Regions from separate parts of the Kitasatospora atroaurantiaca genome, predicted to be linked through region 1. Evidence: riboswitches for the same ligand, from Rfam matches in the RefSeq annotation. Region 1 holds a riboswitch; each other region holds the start of a gene.
What was found. A riboswitch is a leader RNA that binds a small molecule or an ion and turns the genes downstream of it on or off. The one in region 1 is predicted to bind cyclic di-AMP.

Region 1 (3,263 bases):
CTGTTCGGCATCGGCACGGCGCTCGTACTCGACGAGTTCGCGCTGATCCTGCACCTGCGGGACGTCTACTGGTCCGAGGAGGGCCGGCTCTCGGTGGACACCGTGGTGCTCGGCGCGGCGGTCTGCGGACTGCTGCTGCTCGGCGCGGCACCGTTCGGTGTCGACCAGGCCTCCACGGACGGCGCCCCGGCCTCCGGCTGGACGTACGCCGGCACGGTCGTCGTCAACGCCGGCTTCGCGCTGGTCGCGCTCAGCAAGGGCAAGGCCTTCACCGGGCTGATCGGGATGCTGGTGCCCATCTTCGCGGTGGTCGGGGCCCTCCGGCTGGCCCGCCCCGGCTCGCCCTGGGCGCGGGCCCGCTACCCGGAGGGCAGTCGGAAGGACGCCCGGGCCCGGGCACGCGAACAGCGCGAGGGCTGGCAGCGCCGTCTGCGCATCAGGGTCTACGACGCGATCGCGGGCAAGCCGTCCGTCGGTGAGTGATGCTGCGGGGTGCCCCAGGGGCGTGCGGAACTGCGCGAAGCGGGAGGGCGCAGGTCGCTGCCTTCCGGTCTCGCGCAGTTCCCCGCGCCCCCTGGGGTAGCCCGATCCTGAGCGGTTGCCCGCTCTCAGCCCTCCTGGGCGATCGGCTTCGGGCTGTCGGCGCGCTGCGCGTCGGCGGCGTCGCCGGTACGGGCCTCGGTGCGGCGACCCCTGGCCAGGAAGTCACGGACGATCAGCTCGACCGCGTCCTGCGGGTTCTTCGTGCCGGAGAGCAGCATGACCTCGATCGCGAGGTCGGCATCGAGCGTGACGGTGATCTGGGCCATGGCGACTCCTCCTCGGGGCAGGAGAGCAGCATGCCCCGCCCGGCCGGGCGGGGACAGGGGACTGCCCCCGGAGACGACCAGTTCTCCGGGGGCAGTGTCCTGCGGGTACTTCCGAGGCGTCAGATCCGGCCGGCGAAGTCCGGGGCCCAGTTGCTGATGGTCTCGGTCCTCACGCCGGCGCGCGGGTTGGCGGCCTCGACGTACTTGCCGTCACCGACGTAGAGGGCGACGTGGTGGACGCCGGAGTTGCTGCCGTTGCTGGACCAGAACAGCAGGTCGCCCGGCTGCAGGTTGTCCAGCGAGACGCGGGTGCTGGCGTCGGCCTGGTCGGCGGCCACGCGGGGCAGCGCGATGCCGGCCGCGCGGAAGGCCGCCTGGGTCAGGCCGGAGCAGTCCCAGCCGCCGTTGCTGCTGCCGCCGTAGACGTACGCCTGGCCGACCTTGGAGAGCGCGAAGTTGATCGCGGCGGCCTTGCTGCCGGTCACGTTCGAGGCCTTGACCGCGGAGGTCGTGGCGCGCTTGGCCGTGGTCGTCGTGGTGCTGTGCTTCGGCGCGGCGGCCTGCGGAGCGGCCTGCTGCGGGGCGGCGGCCGTGGTGGTCGTCGTGCCGAGCGCGAGCTTCTGACCGGGGTAGATGAGGTCCGGGCCCGAGGTCAGCAGCGACTTGTTGAGGTCGTACAGCTTCTGCCAGCCGCCCTCGACGTTGTTCTTCTGGGCGATGGTCGACAGCCAGTCGCCGGACACCACGGTGTAGGTCTTGTCCGTGGTGGTGGTGGCCTTGGGGGCCTCGGTCTTCGGCGCGGCGGCCTGCGGGGCGGCCTTGGGGGCAGCGGCGCGGGTCTCGGAGCGCGACGCCGCGGCGGAGGACGAGGAGGAGCTGGTGTCGACCTGGGCGGGGGCGCCGCCCTTGGTCAGACCGGCCTTGACGGAGCAGACCGGCCAGGCGCCGGGGCCCTGGTCGGCGAGGACCTTCTCGGCGACGGAGATCTGCTGGGCCTTCGTGGCCTGGTTCGCCTGGGCGGCGTACTGGTGACCGCCGTACGCGGCCCAGGTGCTGGAGGTGAACTGCAGACCACCGTAGAAGCCGTTGCCGGTGTTGATGCTCCAGTCGCCGCTGCTCTCGCACTGGGCGACCTTGTCCCAGGTGGAGACGGGGGCGGCCGAGGCGGCGCCGGCGGTGAAGCACGGGATCGAGAGACCGAGGCCGACCACGCCGGTGGCGGCGATCAGTCGGCGGGTACGCGTGGTGGCGTTGACGGGCAGCATGAAGATGCGTTCCTCTCCCACGCCTGCGAGGTGAGCTGTCGGATTCGGGCTGGAGTTGCCCGGCCGTGCTGAGCACGGCTTCACCCCAAGCCCCGAGTCGGTCCGAGGACCGCCTCCGGGCGACTTACCTGGTTCCCCCGCCCCTGCCGTGGTGCGTTTCTGCGTTGCCGACTCACCCGGCGGCAGGACTCGGCGTTCCGGATGAGTGGGTCCGTGTGACCACGAACAGGGGAGCACGTTAGACAGACTTAAGTTGAAACTGCAAACACCTGTGACCTGGGTCACAGATCGTTTCCGGTAGCTTCGTGTCCGAACTTGATTGGTCGGCCCGGTCGGAATCGGCCGCTTTCGAGCAAATCCCCAGCCCCCTCCGGGACTTGCCTATGCTTCAGACGACGGAGCCGGTATGCGGCCTGGGGGAGGGCTAGTCGATCATGGCGCTTCAGGAGGAACCACCCGAGCCCGGTCCAGGGACCAAAGACCCCCGCCGGGTGGGTCGCAGGAGGGTCCTCGCCTGGCTGGCCGTCGGCACGGTCGCCGCCGCCGTCGGCGCCGAGGAGGTGCTTCGCCGCTCGCTGGGCGACTCGGAGCGCCCGGCAGCGACCCTTGAGACCCCGGCCGCGGCGACCCACGCCCACAGCGCACCGCCGCCGCCGAGCCGGCCCGCGCCCACCCTCGACCAGAGCGGACGCCGCTGGTCCGACCCGGCCGGCTGGGGCGGAGCCGTACCGGGGCCGGGGACGGCCGTGAGGATCACCGACCGGGTGGTGCTGGACACCGACGCGAGCGTCGCCGCGCTGCTGATCGAAGCTTCCGGCTCCCTGGTCTTCGCCGCCGAGAAGACCATCACCCTCAGCTCGGCCGGCAACGTCGAGGTGAAGGGCGGCCTCGCCCTCGCACCCGCCGACACGGCCGTGCACACCCTGCGCTTCCCCGGCGTCGACGAACGCCGGTTCAAGGGCGGCGGTATGACGCTCGTCGACACCGACACCGGCCTCTGGGTCACCGGCGCCGGCTACCTCCGGCTGGACGGCGCCGCCAGGACGGCCTGGGTCCGGGCCGCAGGCCCGCTGAAGGCCGGTGACACCGCCATCACCCTCGCCGCCGCCCCGACCGGCTGGCGGGTCGGTGACGAACTCGCCGTCACCCCCACGGCCGCCCCCGACACCGAGGGCTTCTCGGCCCAGTA
Region 2 (3,263 bases), 620 kb from region 1:
CCCAGGTCGGCGCGCAGCCGGTTGAGCTCCTCCTGCCCGGCCGCCACCTGCCCCTGCAGGGCGCCGGTCTCGGCCTGAAGCTGCTTCTGGTACTCCTGGGCGGCGTTGAACTTCTCGGAGGCCTGCTCGGCCTCGTCGTAGAGCTGGTCCACCTGGGCCTTGACGTCCTTCTTGGAGGGCGGCTCGGCGGGCGCGGCGGGCGCCGCCTGGGCGCTTCCGCCGACCGCCATGCCGAGCGCGGTGGTCGCGGCTGCGGTGAGTACCAGCGCACGGGCCAGCCGGTGTGCGCCTGGCAGCTGGGAACGGCGGTGCATCGACATGCGGCGACTCCATTCCTGCGGCCGGGCCACCGCCGCCGCCCGGGATGGGCGGCCGTCCGTGCGGAGGTCCGGGGGCAGACGTTAGCGAGTCACAGCGATCTAGTCCAAACCCCCGTAACACCGAATATTTGACCCCTAATCGGACATCAGCTCGACGAACCCGGAGATGCCGCAGGCCCGGCACCCATGAGGGGGCCGGGCCTGCGGGGAGGAGTACGGGATCAGACCCGGACGATGGCCGCGATCGGCATCACCGTGGCGGACTCGTACCGGACCACCGCGCCCGTGTGCGGGGCGTGGATGATCTGGCCGCCGCCCACGTACATGCCGACGTGGTGCATGTCGCTGTAGTAGATGATCAGGTCGCCGGGCTTGGCGTTGGCGATGTTGGTGCCGACGTTGGTCCCGGCCGAGGCCTGCGACTGCGAGGTACGCGGGATGGAGACACCCGCCTGGGCGTACGCCCACTGCATCAGACCCGAGCAGTCGAAGTTGGTCGGGCCGGCCGCGCCGTAGACGTAGTCGGCGCCGAGCTTGCTCTGGACGGCGGCGATCGCGTTGGCGGTGTACGAGCCGGACGGCACGTTGCTCAGGTCGACGCGGGTCTGGTCGCGCGAGGCGCGGGAGCTGGAGGCGGCCTTGGCCTCGGCGGCCGCGAGGTCGTCGCGCTCCTTCTGGGTCAGCGAGTCGAGCAGGGCCTTGGCCTTGGCGAGCTTGCCCTTGACCTCGTCCTTGCTGGCCTTGAGGTCCTTGGTGGTCGCGTCCAGCTCGGCGAGCTTGGACTGCGCCTCGGACTTCTGCTGGTCGAGCCGGCGCTGCTGGTCCTTGAGGGTCTTCAGCGCGTCGCTCTGGCTGGCACCGAGCTGGTTCAGCGAGCCGGCCTGGCTGAGGAAGGAGTCCGGGCTGCTGGAGAGCATCAGCTGGACGGTCGGCGAGATCCCACCGCTGCGGTACTGCTCGGCCGCGATCTCGCCGAGGCTGCCCTGAAGGGTGCTCACCTCGGCCTGCTGCCGCGCCACCTGGTCCTGGAGGTTGCCGACCTGCTTCTGCAGGGTCTGCTGCTTCTCCGTCGCCGCGTTGTACTTCTCGGTCGCCTGCTCGGCCTGCTCGTTGAGCTGGTCGACCTGGGCCTTGACCTCGTCCTTGGTGGGCGCCGGGTCGGCGTGTGCACCGGACTGCGAGGAGAGGGCCACGGCCGCTGCGGCGGCAGCGGTCATGATCGAGACGCGGGCACGGCTGGCAGGCTTGGGACGACGATGGGACGCCACGAAGGCGGACTCCTTCTTCCTACGTCCGCCTACCGGGTGAGCTGACGGGTTCGGGCTGGAAGAGATGCCCTACGACGCCTCACCGGCAGCTGACTGCCGACCTGGCGCCGATTCACCCCGAGGAACGTGGTTCCCCGGCTCCGATCCACAGCACCCCTTCCGGGGCTTCCCCGTAGGACAGTTGACCTGCCCCGCTGTTTCTCGGACTCGGCGGTAGCCACCGCCGCCACCCAGGCTGGGTGATCGACTGTGCGGTGGCTCGAGGCATGACCCTAGTAACGAAACCGTGATCCGTTCAAATCCTTGTAGGTAAAAAGTCGGAATGACGGCCAAGTTCGCTTGTGATTACGACCGAGGGTGACGGAAAAAGCACGTTCGGCTGATGAATTCTCATCATATGGACGCGAAAGGGCCCACCGGACGTGTTCCGGATCACAGGAACATTTCGGTGGGCCCGCGCGTGTCACCGTGCGTCAGATGTGGCGAACGGTAGCCAAATGTCCGATATGAGACTGAGCGTCAGACCCGACGGATGGTCTTGATCGGCATCGCGTCGGCGTCCATGATCTTGACCACGTCGCCGGTGTGCGGGGCGTGCACCACCAGGCCGTTGCCGATGTACATGCCGACGTGGTGCGCGTCGCTGTGGTAGATGACCAGGTCGCCCGGCTGGGCCTGGGCCAGCGAGGGCACCCGGGTGCCGACGGTCGCCTGGTCCTGCGAGGTACGCGGCAGCGAGACACCGGCCTTGGCGTACGCCCAGACCATCAGACCCGAGCAGTCGAAGCTGTTGGGGCCGGTGGCGCCCCAGACGTACGGTGCGCCGCGCTTGCTCATCGCGGCGTTGACCGCGACGGCGGCGTAGCCACCGGGGTCCGGCAGGTTGCTGATGTCGTAGCGGGAGTCGCTGCGCGAGGCCCGGTCGCCCAGGATGGCGGCACGCTCGGCGGCGCTGAGCTTGTTCAGCAGGGTCTTGGCTTCCTGGAGCTTCTGCTGGACCTCGGCCTTGGCGTCGTTCAGCATCTTGGTGCTGCGGTCCAGCTCGGCCAGCGTGGCCGCGGCCTCCTGCTTCTGCTGGTCGAGCCGGCGCTGCTGGTCCTTCAGGGACTTCAGGGTCTGCGCCTGGGTCTCGGTGACCTGCTCGGCGCTGGACGCCTGCGCCAGGTAGCCGTCCGGATTGGAGGAGAGCATCAGCGCCACCGACGGGTCGATCCCGCCGGCCCGGTACTGCTCGCCCGCCACCGCCGACAGGCCGCTCTGCAGCTGCGTCATCTGGTCCTGGCCGCGGGCGACCTGGTCCTGCAGCTGGTCGGCCTGCTTGCGCAGCTGGTCGGCCCGCTCCTTGGCGCCGTTGTACTTCTCGGAGGCCTGCTCCTGCTCCTCGAGCAGCTTGTCGACCTGGGCCTTGATCTCGTCCTTGTTCGGCTGGGCGGGCGCCGCGTGGGCACTCACCTGCGCGGACAGGGCGACCGCGGTCGCTGCGGCAGCGGTCAGCACGGAGACCCGCGCGCGGCTCGGCTGCTTGGGACGGCGGTGGGAGGCCAAGGGTCTAGCTCCTTCTTCCTGCTGGACTCACCCAATCGAGTGACAGTCCGGAAAATAGGTTTGACGCCAGACCCTAGTGAAGATCACAGCTTCGCGCCACTCCCCTACCTCTACGAACTTCTTGCCGCAG
Region 3 (3,263 bases), 3.1 Mb from region 1:
AGCCTCCCGTGCACCTTCAAGGTCGGTACCTTCGGCGTTCCGGACGATCCCCGTGTCGCCACCGACGCCAAGGAGATCCACCAGGGCGACACGGTCAAGCTGACCATCACCGGTACGACCGCGAGCACCGCGCCGGGAGACCAGGTCGACTCGTTCGTCTACTGCGGGCCGAGTGGCTGCGGCACCGTGAAGGCCGTCAACGGCAGCGCGACGGTCTCGGTCGTCGCGACCGACAAGTACGATCTGGCGGTCAGGGCCACCGCGAAGACCGTCGTCGGGCAGCTCGGCCTGGCTTCGAACTACGGCTGGGGCATCACCCCGTCCTCCTGATCCCACGACAGAGCCCCGATGCGTCCACCGGCCGGTGGACGCATCGGGGCTCTCCGTATGTCAGGGGTTGACGCCGTGGGCCCGCAGCCACTCCAGCGGGTCGATCGGCGCGCCGCCGCCGGGGCGGACCTCCAGGTGGAGGTGGGGCTCGGTGACGTTGCCCGTGGCACCGACCTTTCCGAGGACGGCGCCCGGGGCGACCGTGCCGGAGGCGGCGGTGATCGAGGAGAGGTGGCAGTACCAGATCTCGGTGCCGTCGGGCAGGGTCTGGATCACCCGGTACCCGTACGACCCGGACCAGCCCGCCGAGGTGACGGTGCCGGCGCCGACGGCGGTGACCGGGGCGCCGGTGGGGGCGGTGAAGTCGAGACCGGGGTGCAGGTGCGCCCAGTACGAGGCCGACTGGCCGTAGTGCGCGGTCAGGGTGTACCCGGCGGTCGGCAGGGTGAAGGTACCGGGTCCGGCCTGCTCCGGCCCCACCTCGGCCCGGGCCTCGGCCTGCCGGACGGCGGCACGCTTGGCGGCGGCCTCCTCGGCGGCGGCGAGCCGGGCGGACTCCTCGGCGGTGCGCTGCCCGTCGGCCTGCTGCTGGATGCGGGCGGCGAGGGCGAGGCCGGGGTCGGCGGCAAGGGCGCTGCCCGACGCCTCGTCAGGAGCCGAGACGGCCGGCGCCGGGGTGGCGGCCGCAGCCTGGCCGGCGGCCGCGAAACCGGTGGCCCCGAGCGAGGCGGCCATCGCGGTGACGCCGATCAGCGGACCGGCGCTGCGCGGCTGGCGGGGAACCCGGTGCCGGGCGGCGTCGGCGGCCTGCGGCCAGGGGTGTTCGAGCAGCTGGGTGGCTGCCGCGGGGTTCGCGGGGGAGTGCGTCGACGCCACGGAGGCGCGCTCCTTTCCTTCCTTCGCGCCTACCGGGTTAGCTGACGGGTTCGGAGCAGGAAGGTCTCCTACGGCCGGGTTCTGGGGCCCGGCCGATTCACCCCAAGGAACGGTGGTTCCCCGGCTCCCGGGCCTGCCGCTTTCGGGCGGGCCCTGAGGATTAGGCGACGGCGCACGGTGCCGTTCGGGTACGGCGTTGCCGACCGCGCTGCGTTATCAGACGTTAATCCCAGGAGCCCGTGATTCCAAGCGCCTTGAGGGACGGAGTACACCGCCCCCGGGGCAGGATGGGCGATTTGTGACGATTGGCCAGCTCGGTCGTGACAGCGGGTGACCGGCAATTGAGTATCCGTACTCATGTGTTGTGAAGGGGAGTTGGGGACCCTTTCACGCATGAACGCACCGATGCAGTCACGCACGACGGCCGCGTACTTCGTCCAGGCCGTCATCTCCTTCGCCCTCGCGACCTCGGCCCTGGCTCTCGGGATCGCCTACCTCCCGGTCGGCGCCTGGATGCGCGCCTTCCTGGCGGTCGGCCTGCTGTACGAGATCACCTCGGCGTTCACGCTCGCCAAGGTGATCCGGGACCGCCAGGAGGCGGGCGAGATCACCACCCGGGTCGACCAGGCCCGGCTGGAGAAGCTGCTGGCCGAGCACGACCCGTTCAAGGTGGAGGGCATCTAGACCTCCGAGGGGTCTCAGCTTTCCGCGGCCTTGTGGGCCTTCTCGGCGTAGGTCTCGCCGCCCGCCGACCAGTTCTGCGCGGGGATCTCCTCGATCGCCACCCAGATGTTCTCCGGCTTCACCCCGGTGATCCGGGCGTAGGTCGCGGTGAGCTCGCGGGCGATCTCGGCCTTCTGCTCATCGCTTCGGCCGGCCAGCTGCTTGACGTTGATGAACGGCATGACGGCTCCTCGGGGTTCGACTCCGCCGCACCGTACAACATCCACCGCGCGCCCTCTTGACGGCTAAAGCTATTAGCCATAGCTTTATGGCTATCAGCAGACGCCCAAGGAGGCTCGCAATGACCAGCACCCAGTTCCTCGACATCCCCGGCGGCCGGCTCGCCTTCGACGACTCGGCGAAGGACACCGACGCCGCGACCGGCACCCCCGTCGTGCTGCTCCCCGGCATGTGGGACTCCCGCACCGCGTACCGGCACCTGCTCCCGCTGCTCACGGCGGCCGGCCGCCGGGTCATCACCATGGACCTGCGCGGCTTCGGCGAGTCCTCGATCGCCTGGGACGACTACTCCCCCGCCGCGATCGCCGAGGACGTGCTGGCCCTCCTCGACCACCTGGGCATCGAGCGCGCCGTCCTGGTCGGCAACTCCTACACCGGCGCCACCGTGGTCAGGGCGGCCGGCCAGGCCCCCGAGCGGGTGGCCGGCATCGCCCTGATCGACGCCTTCATCGAGAACCTGCCGCAGAACGCCTTCCAGCGCGGCCTGGCCAAGACGCTCGGCGCCGCCACCCTGCGCTTCCCCGCCATCTGGGGCAGGTACCAGAAGCTGGCCTATCCCACCGCCAAGCCCGCCGACTTCGAGGAGTACCGCACGGCGCTGGTAGCCGCGCTGCGAACCCCGGGCCGCAAGGTCGCCACCAAGGGCTACGCCGACGGCGACCCGTCCCCGGTCGGCTGGAGCGAGGCCGTGAGCTGCCCCGCCCTGGTGATCATGGGCAGCAAGGACCCGGACTTCCCGAAGCCGGCCGCGGTCGCCGAGCGCCAAGCCCAGGCCCTGAAGGCCCGTAAGGTGATGATCGACGGTGCCGGGCACTACCCGATGGCGGAGTTCCCGCAGGCCACCGCCGATGCCCTGCTCCCCTTCCTGCACGAGGTCGCCTGATGCCCAGGGTCGGACTCACCCCCGCCGCCGTCGTCGCCCATGCCCTGGAGCTGATCGACGAACAGGGCGCCGAAGCGCTCACCCTGGCCGCCGTTGCCACCCGGGCGGGCGTCGCCACCCCCTCCCTCTATAAGCACGTCACCGGCGGCCTGGCCGAACTCCGCCGTCTGATCGCGGTACGGGTGACCGAGGAACTCGCCGAGCAGCTCGC

Region 2: it holds a riboswitch for cyclic di-AMP, as region 1 does, so the genes downstream of both, FB465_RS08040 (C40 family peptidase) here and FB465_RS05360 (transglycosylase family protein) in region 1, are expected to answer to the same signal.
Region 3: it holds a riboswitch for cyclic di-AMP, as region 1 does, so the genes downstream of both, FB465_RS19570 (M23 family metallopeptidase) here and FB465_RS05360 (transglycosylase family protein) in region 1, are expected to answer to the same signal.

Annotation. Positions count from the first base shown of each region.
Region 1 covers NZ_VIVR01000001.1:1,174,925-1,178,187, reverse strand. The annotation lists gene FB465_RS05370 (hypothetical protein) at 1-483, shown strand, start outside; gene FB465_RS05365 (hypothetical protein) at 609-809, opposite strand; gene FB465_RS05360 (transglycosylase family protein) at 929-2,095, opposite strand; cyclic di-AMP (ydaO/yuaA leader) riboswitch at 2,080-2,240, opposite strand; gene FB465_RS05355 (hypothetical protein) at 2,566-3,263, shown strand, end outside.
Region 2 covers NZ_VIVR01000001.1:1,791,610-1,794,872, forward strand. The annotation lists gene FB465_RS08035 (C40 family peptidase) at 1-320, opposite strand, end outside; gene FB465_RS08040 (C40 family peptidase) at 542-1,588, opposite strand; cyclic di-AMP (ydaO/yuaA leader) riboswitch at 1,599-1,751, opposite strand; gene FB465_RS08045 (C40 family peptidase) at 2,108-3,133, opposite strand.
Region 3 covers NZ_VIVR01000001.1:4,247,190-4,250,452, reverse strand. The annotation lists gene FB465_RS19575 (hypothetical protein) at 1-330, shown strand, start outside; gene FB465_RS19570 (M23 family metallopeptidase) at 391-1,206, opposite strand; cyclic di-AMP (ydaO/yuaA leader) riboswitch at 1,219-1,383, opposite strand; gene FB465_RS19565 (YiaA/YiaB family inner membrane protein) at 1,600-1,890, shown strand; gene FB465_RS19560 (tautomerase family protein) at 1,905-2,111, opposite strand; gene FB465_RS19555 (alpha/beta fold hydrolase) at 2,231-3,052, shown strand; gene FB465_RS19550 (TetR/AcrR family transcriptional regulator) at 3,052-3,263, shown strand, end outside.